Regions from separate parts of the Lysinibacillus sp. PWR01 genome, predicted to be linked through region 3. Evidence: riboswitches for the same ligand, from Rfam matches in the RefSeq annotation. Region 3 holds a riboswitch; each other region holds the start of a gene.
What was found. Region 3 has a riboswitch for S-adenosylmethionine ahead of ACEVFT_RS13315 (methionine ABC transporter ATP-binding protein). Riboswitches for the same ligand answer to the same signal wherever they lie in the genome.

Region 1 (6,913 bases), on a different contig from region 3:
TTTTGCAAGTAGTGTCATCGTGACCACAATAAAAAGCGTGCGGACAAAGCCGCTTCCTTTCTTGATCGCCATGCGCGAGCCAAGCATAGCTCCACCAATTTGCGCAATGCCCATTACTAAACCATAGACATAATGAATTTGACCTAAGTAAGCAAACATACAAACGCCGGCCACATTACTCGCCAAATTTAAAAACTTCGCATTACCAGCCGCCTTTAAAAAATCAAAGCCTACCAGTAGGAAGCTAAAAATTAAAAAGGAGCCTGTTCCAGGACCAAGAAATCCATCATAAAAACCAATAGCAAATAATAACAGCATAAATAAAAATAAATGCGTTTTAGATAGTTTTTTTACAGTAGCGACAGCGCCCCAATCCTTTTTAAAGATCGTATATACCCCAACAGCCGCCAGCATAACAAGCATTAAGGGCTTTAGTAATGCTGGGTTGATTAGATGTACAGTCCATGCACCACATAAAGATCCAATAAATGCTAGAGGAAAATATTTGAGGACAGAGCGAATGTCCAGCTGGCCAGAACGGTAGAAGGAAATCGAGGACGTGAGCGAGCCCATTGCTCCTGCTAGTTTATTCGTGGCAACAGCTGCGGCTGGATTTAGGCCAACAAACAGTAAAGCAGGTAATGAAATTAAACCGCCCCCTCCCACTACTGAGTCGACAAAAGCCGCCAGAAATCCAAATGAAATTAACAGTATAAGAATATGTACATCGACTTCAAAAAACATATTACACCTCTTTTAAATTAGTTACTACTGAAATAGTAACTAATTTTATTTGCGCTGTAAACCCTCATTTTTTCATTGGCAAATCTTCACAAAAGTAGCCTATAATAAAGATAATGGAGGGATTACATGGAGGAATTAATCGCCCAGTTGAAAGAAATGGGTTTTACAGAATATGAAGCAAAGGCCTATACGGCACTTGTTCAGCAAAGTCATGTCAGTGCCTATCAGGTTAGTAAAAATTCTGGCATACCACGTGCAAGAGTGTATGATATTTTAAATATCCTTGTAGATAAGGGCATTGTGTTAAAAGAAGAGACCGCAGAACAAACAACCTATGCGGCAATGCCAGTGTCTGTGTTTTTACAGCAAATGCAACAACGCTGGGAGTCAAATTTTACATCTATGCGCGGGAAATTAGAGAAACTAGAAGAAAAAGTGCAAGAAGCGGAGCCTAAAGTGGTCATGCTAAAGGGCAAGGAATCCATCATTAACTATTGTCAGTCACTTCTAAAGAAAGCGAAGAAAAAGGTGATGCTGTCAATGTGGGAGGATATGTATGATGCCTTACGAGAAGATTTGCAAGAGGTGGCGCAGCATGTTCCTGTCCATGGCATTACCTTGTATGTGGGGGAGCATTTAGCCTCGATTGACCAGCATAGAGCCACACATTATACAAAAAAATCGTCTACACCGCATTGGTTTATCTTATCGATAGATGGTCAGGAAATGATTTATGGTCACTCTCCATCCACGCAAGAGACGGCTTTTATCACCAATGATCCTGTCCATATTTATTTATTAGAGGATTATATTTGGCATGATGTGCTCATCAATCGACTGGTAAAACGGGATGATCAGGAGTTAGAAGACTGGATTGCTAAGGAGCGAAAAGCTTTCTTCTTGGAATAGTCGTATAAGGGAAGGGGAGTAACGTGAAAAAAATCGTGTTGCTAGGTTTAATGAGTTTACTAATGTTAGGAGCATGTAACGCTACACCAGCTGCTGATCCACTAGCGATTCATGAGCTAACTGTTGTCCCCGACAATATCCAAAAAAATATTGTTTCTAATGACAGAATACAACTATTGCATGAAAATAATGCTTCATATTACCTCGTCTATTATTCAAAGGGGAATGTGTTGGCAAGTATTACGGCTGAGGGAAATAGGCTTATCATCCAGCTAGAAGAAGGCAGCGAGCAAAGGAAAGAGGCTCAGCCCTATGTTTTTCAAATCAACGTCAAGAATCCTGAGCTTGATACCATTGATTTGCGAATAAATGGCCAGAGTACACCAATCGATCGCATGACCATAATGTGAAAAAAGAAACCGAAATCCCTCTAGACGAGATTTCGGTTTCTTTGCATGATGTCTAATAAAATACTTTGTCTACATTGTATTTAGAGCGGAAAGTATTAATCGCATATGTTTCGTAAATTTCACGTTCCATTGGATCTTCTACTTCATAGACTTCAATTTTAAACACTTCATCACGATGGTTTTTCATCGGAGATACATTGTCCTCGAAATGTTTTTTAATACGTTGACGAATTTTACGTGCTTTCCCAACAAACAATAGCTCATTCGTGTCATTATAGAATAAGAAAATGCCGCCTTTATCACGTGTGATTTTATGGAAGTCAATAAAACCGAAGTAAGGTGTGATTTCCACATCACCTGGTTTTAAATCTTGTTCACGTTGACGGATTACTAGATCTGGTTTTGGAAATTCAATTTTAATCAAACTATTCACGTTCCTCTCTCTTACTAAAAGTATATGGTAACATAATTACGGCATGTTTACCATAAATTTTAAATGTAGAAACACCACATATAGCAAGCTTAGTGTACATCAAATGAGCAAGGAACATGCACTTGAATCACAAAATATTCTATGAATTATTGATATTCTAACTAGTTCATGTTACAATTCAAGATAATTAAATAATCTTATCAAGAGAAGCTGAGGGATTTGGCCCGATGACGCTTCAGCAACCTCTAACAATTGTTAGAAAGGTGCTAATTCCAGCAAAGGATTTTTTCCTTTGAGAGATAAGAGTGGACGTGAAAAAATCCTTCTCATTCTATCTCGTATGGAATGAGGAGGATTTTTTAATTTAGTTGCATTCTTTGCAAGCAAGGTTTGCTAAAAAAAGAGAGTGATTATAGAGAGGGGAAAGCAAGATGCCAATTAATATTCCGAAAAATTTACCAGCTGGAGAACATTTACGTGAGGAAAAAATCTTCGTCATGGAAGAGGATCGAGCGAAAACACAGCAAATCCGTCCATTAAATATATTAATACTAAATTTAATGCCTGAAAAAGAAAAAACAGAGCTTCAATTACTACGTTTATTAGGGAATACACCACTACAGGTGAATATTACCTTTTTAAATACGGCCACACATGAATCGAAAAATGTGAGTAAATCTCATTTGCAGCTATTTTACACAACGTTCAACCAAATTCGTCACCGACGCTATGATGGCATGATTATTACTGGGGCACCTGTAGAAAAAATGGCATTTGAAGATGTCAACTATTGGCAGGAAATTTCAGAAATTATGGATTGGTCTAAAAAGAATGTGACATCCGTGCTACATATATGTTGGGGGGCACAGGCTGCATTGTATCACCATTATGGCATTGGGAAGGTCGAGCTTTCTGCTAAATGCTCAGGCGTCTATTCCCATGTAATTACAGATTTAACGGTGGATTTAGTGCGCGGCTTTAGCGATTTATTTACTGCGCCTCATTCTCGCTATACATCTGTTTCCATTGACGAGGTTCGCAATCATCCAGACCTACGATTATTATCCTATTCAGAGGATGCAGGGGTATTCATCGTACAATCAAAAGATAATAAAAATATTATGATTACGGGGCATCTGGAGTATGATGCGACAACACTAGCCGATGAATATAGCCGTGATGTGGCGAAGGGCATAGATATCGACGTCCCTGTGAATTACTTCCCGAATGATGATCCGAAACAAGAGCCGATGAATACATGGCGTGCCCATACGCATTTATTATTCTCTAACTGGTTGAACTACTATGTCTACCAAGAAACACCATACGAATGGGATTTTGTAGATGAAATCGAATATCATATCTAATTAATAAAAAGTCTAATTTCTTTTCTAAACGTAGAAGAAATTAGACTTTTTGATTTTCCTTCGTTGTATCCTGTTGGGGTGTTTCGGTATTTTGAGCCTTAGATTTACGATTTCGAATAACTGCCACAATCAACAAAAGTATTGGTAATAAAATGGTGAAGATAAAGGAAAAGATAGGCCAAATTTCATTATTATAATTAGTAGAATGCACAATATCTGGATGAACAATTTGAGAAAGCCCAATCATAATTATGCCCATCGGTAAAATAAGCGGACGATGATCCTTGATCTTCAAAATTTGGGCAAGGCCAACAACGGTCGTATAGAAATACATAAATGTGCGAATATAAATAGACGAAATCCACATAAATGCCATAATAATTTCAATGCGCTGTAAAAAATTCCCTATGGATATTCTTTGCGCTAAGGCATAGCTGGGAAATGTCCTAGATGCTGTGTTTTCAGGCCCTAAGACAAGAATCGATAGGACAATCAACGTAATTAAGACGACACCACCAAGGATGGTCCCAATATATAGCCCTTTCTGTGCAGATGGCTGTACATTGACGCCAGCAGGATATAGCATCAATAACACAATTAATGGAAAGGAAAAGATACTCATAAAGCGTGCAATACTATAAAACATAGATGTTTTGGTTGCTTCTAGTAGAGGCTGAATATTCTCAAATGTAATTTGAGGGGTAATACAAACGACGAAAAAAATAAAGATAAAGATAAACAACGGAAAGAGAATTTCTGCTGAACGGGCAAACGTCTCAATCCCTAGATAAGCGGCATACATAATAATGATACTGAACAGTAGGGCGAATGCTAATGTCGGTGTTTCTGGCATAACTTCGGTTTTCATAAAAATACCAATAAAATAAAGTAACTCTCCAGTGGAGAAAAAGGTGAGAATGAGAAAGCAAATGGCTGTGATTTTCCCAAAAAAACGACCAAGAATTTTTTCGTTCGCCTCTATAAAATTAAGAGAGGGTGTTTGATTGGCAAGTGTTAAGAATAACTTAATGACCAGTAAACTAAGCACAACACCAATGCTGGCTGCAACCCAAGCATCTTGCTTAGCAGCGCCCGTAATACTTGAAGGGATAATTAAAATTGCTGTACCGATAGAATAGAGGAAGGTAACGATTGTAAACTGTCTTGAACTAATGATCTCTTTTTCCATCTAGCTACCCTCCGTTTCTCAGTCCATCTTTTTATTTTGTGAATGACACAATGTAATCCTTAATTGGTGTAAAGATAAAGGTAATTAAATCTAATGGGCTTGGAATATGGACTTTCAGGGCAATGGCCATATTTAAAGCAGTTCCAATGAGTAGCAAAAAGGAGAAGACAATAATGGTTTTTTTATCCTGTTGCTTTTTGAACTTTGGAATAAATAGAAGTGCAACGATGATTGAGATGATCAAGATAGCTACAGCTAGCACCATTTCATTACTCCTCCTTTGGCTTGTTTAATAATGAATTTTGCATCGTACCCAATCCTTGTGTTGTTACCTTCACGTGAACATCCACTGGCAAATCGGAAAAGAGGGAAGCCCACTCATCCTTGATTTTTCCCCACTGCTTTGCATCTGCACGATGTAGGGCATCACCAAAACCAAAAACATCGATTTCATATTGCTGTTGCATTATCTCTAATGTTTTTTCAATGCGTTCATCGATACCCTGGGCTGTTTTTTTATTAACGTAATCAATCGATTTATTTTTGGTGAGATCAATATCACATTCGACCTCTCCAACATTCTGCTCAACATTAATATGAACATCGATTTTCGGCTTGCCGTTTTTAAATGACCCTTTCACTTTTGTAGTGGATTGGGTGATTTCAGTAGATAAAGTCCCTTTATTAGGACAGGCGATGATTTCAATCGTACTTTGAATTTTGTCATTAAGAAAGCTAATGCCTTTGCTTTCTCCCTCGGACAGCAGTCCCATATATTTATCCCCTTTAAAGACTGCTAATCCCGCATATTGTAACAGCACAGGTGTTTTAACACGTTGCACATTTGTTTGATCTACCCCTAATTTCTTATCGCCATGAACTTCAATAGCAGAAATTAACGCCCCTTTATGCTTGTTGCTTAATGTATTGACTAATTCATCAATATTAACTGCTATTGTGGAGCCCCAAGCTCTCTCAGAGACATCGAGGGAATTTAACATTTTATTAGCTGGAACCTTTTCGATGGGTGTTAATACATTTAATACTTCCTTCGCTGTCGCTTCATGAGACATAATGACATCGAAATCCTTACGAAATTCATGGTCCCTTACAATTAAATCGAGTGCATCACTAATTCCTTCTTTCGCGAGATCTTCTCCTAAAACAACCACTTGAAGATGGGCAAAATAAGGCTTTCGTGCAGCAAGGGTCGTCATTTTTCGAATGGCCTCAAAGATGGTTTCGCCTCTCGAATGATAGCTAACGACAGGAGAGCGCTGAGTGGAAGCTTGTCGCACTGAAACTTCACTAGGATCGACAATTTGAACCGTAATTTCATATTCTTCGTCTATTTTGTCAATGCCCAGTGCTACGACAATGGCTAGTTCATTTAATTCACGCTTACTCCAGCAACCACTTAACAGTAAAGTGAGGATACATAGTAAGCAAATCCATTTTATTTTTGCCATATTCCATTCCTCATTTATCCAGTAGTTATTTCCTTCCTTTTACATTGACATAGTTATGGCCTCTAACAATATTTTTTTGATTGACTAAACGAGGTCGTGTAAGTAACTTTCTACGTGGAAACAGCACAAAGGCATCCTTCTGATCCTGTAATATTAACGGTGCAAAAGGGCTTAAATAAGGTACACCAAATGATCGAATGCTACATAAATGAAGAATAATGACCATAATGCCAAACATGACACCAAATAAACCAAACATAGCAGCTAAAATCATTAATGGAAAACGTAGCACACGAATGGTATTCGATAAGCCATAAGCAGGGAATAGGAAGCTACAAATCGCCGTTAAGGCCACAATAATGACCATTACAGCCGAAACAACGCCTGCATCA
Region 2 (5,032 bases), on a different contig from region 3:
AACATAGCGGCAAAAATAGGCTCTAAGGAGAATATTAGACCTGTATGTGTAGCAGAAGTATACTGTTGTGCAACAGTTTGACCAACAAAGCAAAACGCACTACAGATGATGCCAAGCCCTAAAATAGCAATCCAAGATGTTGTGGAATTTGGCAATGTCGGTGTTTCGAATAGAAATGTTAAGCCAAGTGCATAAATACCAGCAAAGCCAAGCTGATAAATTCCGTATGAAATGGATTCTACATTTCGTGTGAATGAGCTATTTAAAAGTAAATAAATTGAATAACATACCGCAGCAATTGCTACTAATAAATCACCTGTATGGAATGTGAATGAGCCATGTGCTGTTAAGACGGTAATACCAATCATCGTACAAATGATCGCAAAGCTAACTGCTCGAGAAGGTAATTTTTTTTCAATAAAGCTGCTGAAAATCGGCACTAACACGACTGTTAGGCTCAAGATGAAGCCAGCATTTGAAGCAGAAGTAGACTGTAAACCAAATAAACTTAACGCGAACACAATGAATAATAAAAATCCTTGAATAGCCGCATATTTTAATGTTTTACCATTTACTTTGATCATCCGTTTGTAAAAAATAAGTCCTGCTACGAAAAATGCGATGATACAACGCAATGCCACCACATTATAAACTGCCAATGTTTCTAGCCCCATGACCATAAAGGTATAAGAGAGCCCCCAAAACATTGTGACAATAACCATCAATACATTTGCTTTTCCTTGGATACTCATTATGTTCACCTACCATCTGTGTACTAAAACAGTTTTTATACTAAAAATTACTATATATCTTGTATTGTGATTAGTAAAACGAATGTTTATAATGAATAGGATTAAAAAAATTCATGTATATAGAGGGATTGCGGATGAGCTTAGTTAAATACGAGATTTTAACAAAGGTGGCAGAGGTGGCAAGCTTTACAAAAGCAGCTGATGCACTAGGGTTAACACAGTCTGCTGTGAGTCATGCCGTGTCAAGTTTAGAAAAAGAATTTGGCTTTGCTCTCATTCATCGAAGTCGTGTAGGTGTAACATTAACGAGTGAGGGACAAACGATGCTAAGGGCAATGCGTCAGGTTTTGGATGCGCAGGAATTATTACAACAGGAAGCAGCTCATATTCTTGGCGTGACACGTGGTAAGGTTCGAATTGGTGTAATTTCAAGCATTTCTTCGAATTGGATGCCAGAAATTGTTCGCATCATGGATAATCAATTTCCAGGAATACAGGTGGAGTTACGAGAAGGAGATTACTATGAAATTGAACAATGGCTTTTAAGTGGTGAAGTAGAAGTCGGGTTCTTGAACGGTCAAAAGTCAGAGCAATATCAATTTACTGAGTTACAACAAGACCCATTATTATGTATTGTTTCCGATAATAGTCCCTTATTTGATAAGACAGAAATTGATATCGTAGACCTAGAGGATATGCCATTTATTATGACTTCCTATAAAGGGACAAATGATGTCAAGGTGCTATTAGAGCAATATCATATAAAGCCGAATATTCGCTTTGAGCTTTCTGAGGAGGTAGGGATTCTTTCTATGATTTCACATCATTTAGGGATTAGTATTTTACCCCAATTGGTTATTCAAAATTTACCACCAACATTGAAAGCGATTCCATTAAAGCAAGGTGGCTACCGCACCATTGGGATTGCTATGAAACACCATGCTTCACCCGTTACAAAGAAATTTGCAGAGATTTTAAGCGCTTGGTTAAATGAACAAAACAGCTCCCTACGATAGTCGCTATTGAAGCATATCCTTACATTACGTTAAAATAGTATTTGTATATATTTCAGAAAATAGGTGAGTGTATGGGGACATTACAAGGCAAAACCGTACTCATTACAAGTGGGGGAACACTTGAAAAATGGGATCGTGTACGAGGGCACACGAATTTATCAAAAGGCACAATGGGCTGTTATTTAGCAGAGGCGGCGCTGGCTGCTGGCGCTAACGTAGTATATATGCATGGTTACTTTGCACAGCTCCCAGAAAACCACAACAAAATGACATTGATAAAATTTGAAGGCATAGAGGATTTAGGACAAAAGGTGTGTCATGCTGTCCAACAACAACAAGTCGATATCGTCATTATGGCTGCTGCTGGCTCTGATTGGATCATTGACAAGGTGTATGATCAATCAGGTAATTTAATGGAGGAGGCGGGGAAAATGCCTTCCGACGAACCACCTATTATTCATTTTAAAAAGGCGCCAAAAGTGTTAGGACAAATCAAGGGTTGGCAACCAAAGGTAACATTAGTAGGCTTTAAGCTCGAAGCGACGGATGATGAGGAGTTCTTGCTAGCTCGCGCAAGACTGCGTATGGAAACAGCCAATGCTCAATTTATGGTAGCAAATAGCTCCCAGTCTTTATACGGAGGGGATGAGCCTCATTGGATCGTGCCTGCTGAAGGCCAACCAATCAAGGTGATGGGGAAGCAACAGACCGCACAAGCATTAATGGCCTGTTTACAAGAACAATAAAATCAAGAACTGTGCAGAGGCTATATTTCTGTGCAGTTTTTTTCTTTGCTTCTGTGGTTAGATATATTGACATAGCATACAATACGGTAGGATTATGTGTGAATAGTCTATAAAATTCTTACATTGCATAGTATTCAACTAGGTTTTCTAATATTTTGTATTGACATTCCTATAGCAGAATTATAGAATTATTTTCAAGAAACGCAGTACTCTTATCAAGAGAGGTGGAGGGACTTGGCCCAATGAAGCCTCGGCAACCGAAAAACAGGTGCCAAATCCAACAGATGGTGTCTGAGAGATAGGAGGGGCTATCAATCAGTTTGATGCGTTGGCCTCTTTATGATCAATAAGGATAAAAGAGAAGGGGTGTATCGTATGGCTCAGTCGGTAAAAGTAGATGATAAGAAATTAGAGGCAATTGCGAAGGCGATTCAAAATCTTGAATTTGGTGAAGTGCATATTACGATTCAAGATGGTGTGATTGTGCAAATTAATAGGCTTGAAAAGCAGAGATTTCCGCAGAAAAAATAACAATGATTTCAGTAGAACTTATGTCAAACGGCCACCTATAAGCATGAAGGATTTCCTTTGCTTACAAGTGGCCCTTTTTTTGTGTAAAGGCTAGCTATAAAAGCTTTTTGGTATAGGACCGATATGACGGCGATGATAAAGTAAAGGCTCTTTTTGAGCATTTGTAATGTCTATCACCTGCCCAATAAAAATGGTATGGTCGCCAGCATCAATTTGCTGAAACGTTTTACATTGTAAATTAGCTGCTGTATCATGTAAAATCGGTAGTCCAAAAGAGGAAGTTGACCACTGTGCTTGTGCAAAGCGATCAGGGATTTTACTTGCAAATAGTGTACATAAATGTTCTTGATCACTCGCTAAAATATTGACCGCAAAATTTGGCGCAGCCGTAAAATAAGGATGGAGCTGAGATTTTTTATCGAGTGACCACAAAATAAGGAGCGGGTCGATTGAAACAGATGCAAAGGAATTGACGGTTAAGCCAATAGGTTTTGTGTCATGACATGTCGTGACAACTGTTACGCCTGTAGGATAATTACCTAATGCTAATTTAAAAGCAGCTACTAAATCTGTCATTCAAATCACCTCTTTATGAAATTAGTGAACGGAGTTTGTAGGTAAACGAAACTTTTTTTCATATCCTACTAGTAACTCCTTTTCTTGAGTAAATTTTAAACCAATCAAACATACAGGTAAAGGTAATGGGGAAAGAAAGGGGAATGGCCATGACTTTATATTTTGATCATCTGGTTCATCAAGTGGAATCACCAGAAAATATAAAGGTTTTCTTCAATAAACGAAATGTCCATACAGTGAATGGTGGGCAGCACACGATGTGGGGGACTTATAATACGTTAAGCTACTTTGGCTTAAGCTATATTGAACAAATTGCTATCTATGATCGTGATTTATTTGAGCAAGCGGCACAATACCCTTATTCCCTACATTATACGTTTAAACGTGATCAAGAGCGCCAGGGATTTTCTCGAATTGCCCTGCGCACAAAAAATATTGAGGAAGCGGGTCGGCGCTTGCGAGCATTGGGCTATGAAGTATATGGGCCAGATGCATGTAGCCGAACAAGACCAGATGGCACTGTTGTAGAATGGAAGCTACTGCATTTTGGCAAGCCAGATCTTCCAATCGATTTTCCATTTTTGATTGAATGGGCGGAGGAAGATGAAGAGCGTTTGGCTCAACTAAAGGCAAGTGGTGCCATTGATGTAAAACAGGCTATAACGATGGAATCCATCCAATTCTATGTCAAGGACATGCAGGCAACCGTTCAGCTGTGGCAACAGGCGTTGCAGCTACCAGAGCCTGTGCAATATGAGCAGTATATGTCACTACAGCTACCGAATATGCGTTTAGATTTCTATAAGGAAGAGAGCGCAGTAGCCATGACACTCGGTCATGTCAAAGAAGGGCCATTTGGCGTGACATTAAAAGATCCAAAACGTACAAAGGAAACGTTAGTTTGCCCAGGCGCTTTTTATTGGATAAATCGATAATGAGAAAAAGGCTGGGACACAACTAACTGAGACCTTCATAAAGACGAATAATCTTTAACAAACATGATAACTAGAAAAACCGAACTATTCCGAAACACTTCGTATGCGTTTTAGTGGATAGTTCGGTATTTTTTATGGGCTGAAACACTTTTGTCCCAGCCTCTTAACATAGTATTGAAAAACAAATCAATCAATAGAATTTTTGTGAAAAGTGAAAATGAATTTCCATTGCAGGCTACTTGCTTTCCTGTGGGCGAGCGCCGAATCACTTCCTCCGCTAGCACTTCGTTTAGAGCTTTGCCTGTCTCGCTATCCCAAGGGAGTCAAGTAGCCCTCCACTCCAACCCATAAATATCTAACTTTTTAGCAAAGGTTTTCAGATAAAGTGAAGGTGTTCATTACTCTTTATGAAGAGGTGTTGTCACGCATCACTTCTCCACATTGAAAATAAGAGTTTATCCCCTCTAAGAATATAG
Region 3 (6,913 bases):
TTATATGGGCATGGGGCATACAGCTGAGGAAGTAGCTCGTCAATACAATGTTAGTCGTGAAGATCAAGATGCTTTTGCTGTTCGCTCACACGCCCTTGCTGAAAAGGCGATTAAAGAAGGTAAATTCAATGATGAAATTGTACCAATCGAAGTGGAACAGCATTACGTAGACGATAACAATAAACCACAAGTAAAAAAATTCACATTTAGTATGGATGAAGGTGTACGTCCAGGTACATCAGTTGAAGGTTTAGCAAAACTGCGTCCAGCTTTCCATGTAAAAGGCAGTGTAACAGCTGGTAATGCCTCCCAAACTTCTGATGGTGCAGCAGCCGTACTAGTAATGGATCGTGAAGAAGCTGACAAGCAGGGACTGACACCAATGGCAAAATTCCTAGGCTTTGCAGTTGGTGGTGTACCTCCTGAAGTAATGGGCATCGGCCCTATCGTGGCAGTGCCAAAAGCATTGGAAATTGCAGGTTTATCCATCGATGATATTGATTTATGGGAAATCAATGAAGCATTTGCTTCACAGTCACTAGAGGTTGTACGTCATTTAGGCATCGACCAAGATAAAGTCAATGTCAATGGTGGAGCGATTGCATTAGGTCATCCACTAGGCGCAACGGGAGCTATTTTAACATTAAAGCTGATTCATGAATTGAAGCGTCAAGGTAAAAAATATGGCGTCGTGACAATGTGTATTGGTGGCGGTATGGGCGCTGCTGGTGTATTTGAAATTTTATAAATTTAGCTAGATCAGCTTGAGGTGTACTGTTTACGGTTGCCTCCGAACATTGTATACATCAAGCTTTTCTATACATGATCATTAGGGGAATCAACAAACAAAACGATATATTGGGAGGAATTTATCATGACTGAAAAAACAACTGATTTCATTAAAGGCGGCGGATTTCTTATTGAAGATGTGGAATTAGATCGTGTATTTACACCGGAAGATTTCACTGACGAGCATAAAATGATTGCTAAAACAACAGAGGAATATGTGGCAAATGAAGTCTTACCAGTAGTTGAAAATTTAGAGCACCATGAATTTGAGCATTCAGTGCGTCTCCTAAAAAGTGCAGGCGAATTAGGCTTACTTGGAGCAGATGTACCTGAAGAATACGAAGGGCTTGGATTAGACAAAGTTTCTTCAGCTTTAATCGCTGAAAAAATGTCTGTTGCAGGTGGTTTCTCTATCACACATGGTGCCCATGTTGGTATTGGGTCATTACCAATTGTTCTATTCGGTAATGAAGATCAAAAGAAAAAATATTTACCTAAGCTTGCTTCAGGTGAATTAATTGCTGCTTATGCATTAACAGAGCCAGGCTCAGGTTCTGATGCTTTAGGTGCAAAAACGACTGCGAAATTAAATGAAGCTGGCACACATTATATTTTAAATGGTGAAAAGCAATGGATTACGAATGCAGGCTTTGCTGATGTATTTGTTGTCTACGCAAAAATTGATGGCGATAAATTCTCTGCATTTATCGTAGAACGAGCATACACTGGTGTTTCGGTAGGCCCAGAAGAGAAGAAAATGGGGATTAAATCATCATCTACTCGTACATTAGTATTAGAAGATGCGGAAGTACCTGTAGAAAATCTATTAGGTGAAATTGGTCGTGGTCATGTCATTGCGTTCAATATTTTAAACATTGGTCGTTATAAACTTGGCGTGGGCACAATTGGTGGATCTAAACGTGCATTGGAGTTAGCTATTCAGTATACAAACCAACGTCAGCAATTTAAAACAAAGCTTTCTGAATTCAATCTGACAAAAGAGAAATTATCAACAATGGCTTCTCAATTATATGCTTCAGAATCATTAAACTATCGTACTGTTGGTCTATTTGAGGATCGCTTAAGCCAATTAAGCCTAGAAGAGCAAAAGCAAGGAAAAGTGATTGCAGGTGCGATTGCTGAATATGCTATTGAATGCTCGATTGCCAAAGTATTCGGTTCAGAAACATTAGACTATATTGCAGATGAAGCAGTACAACTTCATGGCGGTTATGGCTTTATGGCTGAGTATGAGGTAGAGCGTATTTACCGTGATTCTCGTATTAATCGAATTTTTGAAGGCACAAACGAAATTAACCGCATGATAGTACCTGGTACATTTATGAAAAAGGCACTAAAAGGTGAGCTTCCTCTATTACAAGTTGCTCAAAGTTTACAGCAAGAGCTGCTCATGCTAATGCCAGAAGATATCGGTACAGAGCCGCTAGCACAAGAAAAATATTTAGTGAAAAATGCGAAGAAGATTGCGGTATTAGCTGCAGGCTTAGCAGCACAACGCTTTGGTGCAAAACTTGATCAAGAGCAAGAAGTATTGGTGAACATTGCCAATATCGCTAACCAATTATTTGCGATGGAATCAGCTGTCTTACGTACAGAAAAGGCAATTGCTCGTGACGGCGCTGAAAAAGCTCATCAAAAATTGCTATACACACAAATTTTCTGCCAAGAAGCATTCGCAGAAATCGAAAAAGAAGCAAAAGACACAATTCTTGCTTCAGCAGATGGCGATGCAGCCCGTATGACATTATCTGCACTGCGTAAGCTAACGCGCAATAATCCATACAACTTAATTGCGAAGAAGCGTGAGGCGTCAGTTAAACTAATTGATGCTGAAAAATATATTGTTTAATAGCGCACACCTAGCCTAGCTATCTGCAAAAGATAGCTAGGTTTTTTATATGAGATGGATAGAAGTGCAAAATTGGTGGATAGAATCGTATAAGAGACGGATAAAAATGTGAAACTGGTGGATAAACTTACAAAAAAGAGTGAAGTTCACCATTGAAAACAACTATGATGGTATACTACAGAAAAAGACAGAAGAGGAGCATTGTAATGACGATTCAATTTTTCCATTATCCGAAATGTACAACATGTAAAAAGGCACAGAAGTGGTTAAATGAGCATGAGGTTTCCTATGAAGAGGTACATATCGCAGAGCAACCGCCAACTAAGGAAGAATTAACAGCTATTTGGCAAGCTAGTGGACAGCCTTTGAAGAAGTTTTTTAATACTTCTGGCATGAAATATCGTGAGCTTGGCTTAAAAGACAAGTTAGCGGAAATGACTGAGGATGAACAGCTTGAGCTACTTGCTTCCGACGGTATGTTAATTAAACGTCCCATCGTCACAGATGGAAAAAAAGTTACTTTAGGTTTTAAAGAAGCAGATTTTGAGCAAGCTTGGAAATAACGTATTTAACCTTGTATTTATAGGAGAAGTATGGCAAACTGAAAGTGAATATATTACATATTTATGGAGGGGTTTTTTGCATGAGCACACCTAAAGACTTACGATACTCTGAAGAACATGAATGGGTAAAAGTAGAAGATGGAAAAGTACGTATTGGTATTACTCACTTCGCACAATCTGAATTAGGAGATATCGTATTCGTTGAGCTTCCACAAGTTGGCGACGAAATCAAAACAGATGATCCATTCGGTAGCGTAGAATCAGTAAAAACTGTTTCTGAATTATACGCACCAATCTCAGGTACTGTAGTTGAAGTAAATGCAGATTTAGAAGATAGCCCAGAATTCGTTAATGAATCACCATATGAAAAAGCATGGATGATCGTTGTTGAGCCTGCTGATGCATCAGAAATTGAGAAACTAATGACAGCAGAGCAATACGAAGAAATGATCGCTGAATAAGACAAGCCATAATCAAAAAACGTCGGAAACTACCGGCGTTTTTTGTTATATAATGACTTATAAGTGGGATCTCTAAATGGAGGTGGCGTAATGTTCGAGGGAAAATGCTTGATAGTAGAAGGACGCTCAGATAAGCTACAAATTGAGCCTATTTTAAATGAGAATGTTACAATACTATGTACGAACGGCACAATTGGTGTGCATCAATTAGAAGAACTACTTGATCCCTACGAGGGCTGTGAGCTATTTACTTTTTTTGATGCAGATACTTCTGGTGATAAGCTACGTGCATTAATGGACAGACATTATCCAGAAGCTGAGCACCTTCGTACAATGCCAACGTACAAGGAAGTAGAGACAACACCAAGAAAAGTGTTAGCAATGATTTTACTGCGTGCACATTTCTCAATCCATAATGAATATATTTTGTAAGGTTGCGTGAAAAATGGAAGAATGGTCAACAGAGCAGTGGGCAGCGGCCCAACAGTCGGGAGAGACAGCTGCATTTTATTTATATACACCAATGTGTGGAACGTGCGCAGTGGCATCCAAAATGATGTCCATTATTGAACAATTACTGCCACAGCTACAAATTGGCAAAGCGAATATCAATTTTTTGGAACACATAGCCTATGAACATCAAATTGAAAGTGTTCCATGTCTACTCATCAGTGATGGCGAAAAAGTGACAGAAAAGATTTATGCTTTTCAATCCGTACCATTTTTATATGAATTGTTAAAAAAATCAATTGACTGAACTTTACTAGCGTGGTAAAGTATCAAATATATTACTAAAACATTAAATATATCGAACTCTTATGAAGAGTGGCGGAGGGAAGTGCCCTATGAAGCCCGGCAACCATCACAATGTGAAAAGGTGCCAAATCACCCAAAGATTTTTCTTTGAAAGATGAGAGAACGGTTTAACGTATAATACGTGACCCCTTCTACTTGTCTGTGAGTGAAGGGGTTTTCTATATGAGAAAAGGAGTATTCGCTATGATCCAGCTTCAAAATATTACAAAGAAATACAAAACAGCAAATGGCGAATTAACGGCAGTCAAAGACGTCAACCTTACCATCAATAAAGGTGAAATTTTTGGCATTATCGGCTATAGTGGCGCTGGTAAAAGTACCATGATTCGTTTATTAAACGGTTTAGAGAAACCGACAACAGGAACAGTAACGGTGAACAATCAAGAATTTTCATCGATAAAAGGACAAAAGCTTCGAGCAGCTAGACAAAAGGTAAGTATGATTTTCCAGCATTTCAATTTACTTTGGTCGAGAACAGTGGCTGAAAATATTGCTTTCCCTTTAGAAATCGCTGGTTTTCCAAAGGCTCAACGTGAAGCACGTGTAAAGGAATTAATTGCACTTGTAGGCCTAGAAGGACGTGATAAGGCATATCCATCCCAGCTTTCCGGTGGACAAAAGCAACGTGTAGGGATTGCCCGTGCATTAGCGAATAATCCAGAAGTTTTACTATGTGATGAGGCGACATCGGCACTCGATCCTGAAACGACGGATGCCATTCTCGATTTACTCGTTGATATAAATGAACGCTTAGGCTTAACAATCGTCCTGATTACACACGAAATGCATGTCATCCGCAAAATTTGTCATCGTGTAGCGGTGATGGAGGCAGGCGAAATTGTGGAACGTGGTGAGGTATTACAAGTCTTCCAAGCACCACAAGCGGCCATTACCAAAAAGTTTGTATCTCAAATTACAGACACAAAGGAAACACAGGATACGGTGGCACAAATCAAAGCAAACTATCCAACTGGACAACTTGTCAAACTGATTTTTGTTGGTGAAAAAACAGAACAACCTGTTATCTCACATCTTGTGAAACAATTTGATGTAGAGGTAAGTATTGTTCATGGTAATATTTCACAAACAAAAAATGGTGCATACGGTACACTGATTGTGCAAATTGATGGCTCGAAGACAAACGTGGCTGAAGCCCTTCGTTATTTAAATACAGTCGAAGTACAAACGGAGGTGATTGCAAATGCTAACTAATCTCTTTCCGAATGTAGACTGGGAAAATATGTGGCAAGCTACGTATGAAACATTGTATATGACAGCTATTTCTACAGTTGTGACATTTATTCTTGGGTTAGCCATTGGTATCATTCTATTTTTAACTAGTCCCAATCAGTTATGGGCAAATAAAATCGTTAGCTTTTTAACAGGATCACTCGTTAATATATTCCGCTCCATTCCATTTATCGTATTAATTATTTTATTAATTCCATTTACGAAGTTTTTACTTGGTACAATTCGAGGAGCTAATGCGGCGTTACCAGCATTAATTATCGGTGCAGCACCATTTTATGCTCGTATGGTATTAATTGCGTTACGCGAAATTGATAAAGGTGTTATAGAAGCAGCCCGTTCAATGGGGGCAAAAACTTCTACAATTATTTGGAAAGTATTGATCCCTGAATCATTACCAGCTTTAATTTCTGGTATCACTGTAACAGCTGTTGCCCTTGTAGGTTATACTGCGATGGCTGGAATTATCGGTGCAGGTGGTCTTGGTAACCTAGCGTTCCTAGACGGCTTCCAACGAAATCGCCAAGATGTGACATTAATGGCAACTATTTTGATCTTAGTAGTCGTATTTATTATTCAATGGATTGGTGATTTATTTACCGAGAGAATTGATAAACGCTAGAAAGAAAATTGAGGTTATTCCGGTTCTTACCGCTAACATATTTTAAACAAATAAAAGGGAGTGTCATAAATGAAGAAGTTATTAGCAGGATTATTTTTATCAATACTTGTACTAGCATTAGCAGCTTGCGGTACAGATAAAAAAGAAGATGAAAAATCAGCATCTGGCGATCAAACAGATAGTAAAGAAAACGTAACATTAAAAGTAGGTGCTTCTAATACACCGCACGCAGTTATTTTAGAAAAAGCAAAACCTATTTTAGCTAAAGAAGGCGTGGACCTTGAAATTGAAACGTATACAGATTATGTTCTACCAAACCAAGATTTAGAGTCAAAAGAAATTGATGCAAACTATTTCCAGCACATTCCTTACTTAGAACTACAAATCAAAGACAATGGCTATGATTTTGTCAATGCTGGTGGCGTTCATATTGAACCAATCGGTATTTACTCAAAAAAATATAAAACGTTAGAAGACCTACCTGAGGGCGCAACAATTTTACTTTCTAACTCAGTATCTGACCATGGTCGTATGCTGTCATTAT

Region 1: linked by a shared signal. The riboswitch ahead of metA (homoserine O-acetyltransferase MetA) and the one ahead of ACEVFT_RS13315 (methionine ABC transporter ATP-binding protein) in region 3 are both predicted to bind S-adenosylmethionine.
Region 2: linked by a shared signal. The riboswitch ahead of ACEVFT_RS23695 (YezD family protein) and the one ahead of ACEVFT_RS13315 (methionine ABC transporter ATP-binding protein) in region 3 are both predicted to bind S-adenosylmethionine.

Annotation. Positions count from the first base shown of each region.
Region 1 is NZ_JBHERJ010000073.1:36,295-43,207, forward strand. Features, by position in the region: gene ACEVFT_RS14860 (TSUP family transporter) at 1-744, opposite strand, end outside; gene ACEVFT_RS14865 (TrmB family transcriptional regulator) at 871-1,653, shown strand; gene ACEVFT_RS14870 (hypothetical protein) at 1,677-2,063, shown strand; gene ACEVFT_RS14875 (nucleotide excision repair endonuclease) at 2,116-2,487, opposite strand; SAM riboswitch class I at 2,691-2,802, shown strand; gene metA (homoserine O-acetyltransferase MetA) at 2,928-3,863, shown strand; gene ACEVFT_RS14885 (GerAB/ArcD/ProY family transporter) at 3,904-5,052, opposite strand; gene ACEVFT_RS14890 (hypothetical protein) at 5,084-5,317, opposite strand; gene ACEVFT_RS14895 (Ger(x)C family spore germination protein) at 5,322-6,521, opposite strand; gene ACEVFT_RS14900 (spore germination protein) at 6,547-6,913, opposite strand, start outside.
Region 2 is NZ_JBHERJ010000099.1:256-5,287, reverse strand. Features, by position in the region: gene ACEVFT_RS23710 (DMT family transporter) at 1-752, opposite strand, end outside; gene ACEVFT_RS23705 (LysR family transcriptional regulator) at 887-1,768, shown strand; gene ACEVFT_RS23700 (phosphopantothenoylcysteine decarboxylase domain-containing protein) at 1,840-2,514, shown strand; SAM riboswitch class I at 2,724-2,819, shown strand; gene ACEVFT_RS23695 (YezD family protein) at 2,890-3,045, shown strand; gene ACEVFT_RS23690 (flavin reductase family protein) at 3,136-3,621, opposite strand; gene ACEVFT_RS23685 (VOC family protein) at 3,771-4,556, shown strand.
Region 3 is NZ_JBHERJ010000067.1:536-7,448, reverse strand. Features, by position in the region: gene ACEVFT_RS13345 (acetyl-CoA C-acetyltransferase) at 1-748, shown strand, start outside; gene ACEVFT_RS13340 (acyl-CoA dehydrogenase family protein) at 875-2,659, shown strand; gene ACEVFT_RS13335 (arsenate reductase family protein) at 2,866-3,222, shown strand; gene gcvH (glycine cleavage system protein GcvH) at 3,303-3,683, shown strand; gene ACEVFT_RS13325 (toprim domain-containing protein) at 3,774-4,115, shown strand; gene ACEVFT_RS13320 (thioredoxin family protein) at 4,129-4,440, shown strand; SAM riboswitch class I at 4,497-4,600, shown strand; gene ACEVFT_RS13315 (methionine ABC transporter ATP-binding protein) at 4,683-5,711, shown strand; gene ACEVFT_RS13310 (methionine ABC transporter permease) at 5,701-6,369, shown strand; gene ACEVFT_RS13305 (MetQ/NlpA family ABC transporter substrate-binding protein) at 6,439-6,913, shown strand, end outside.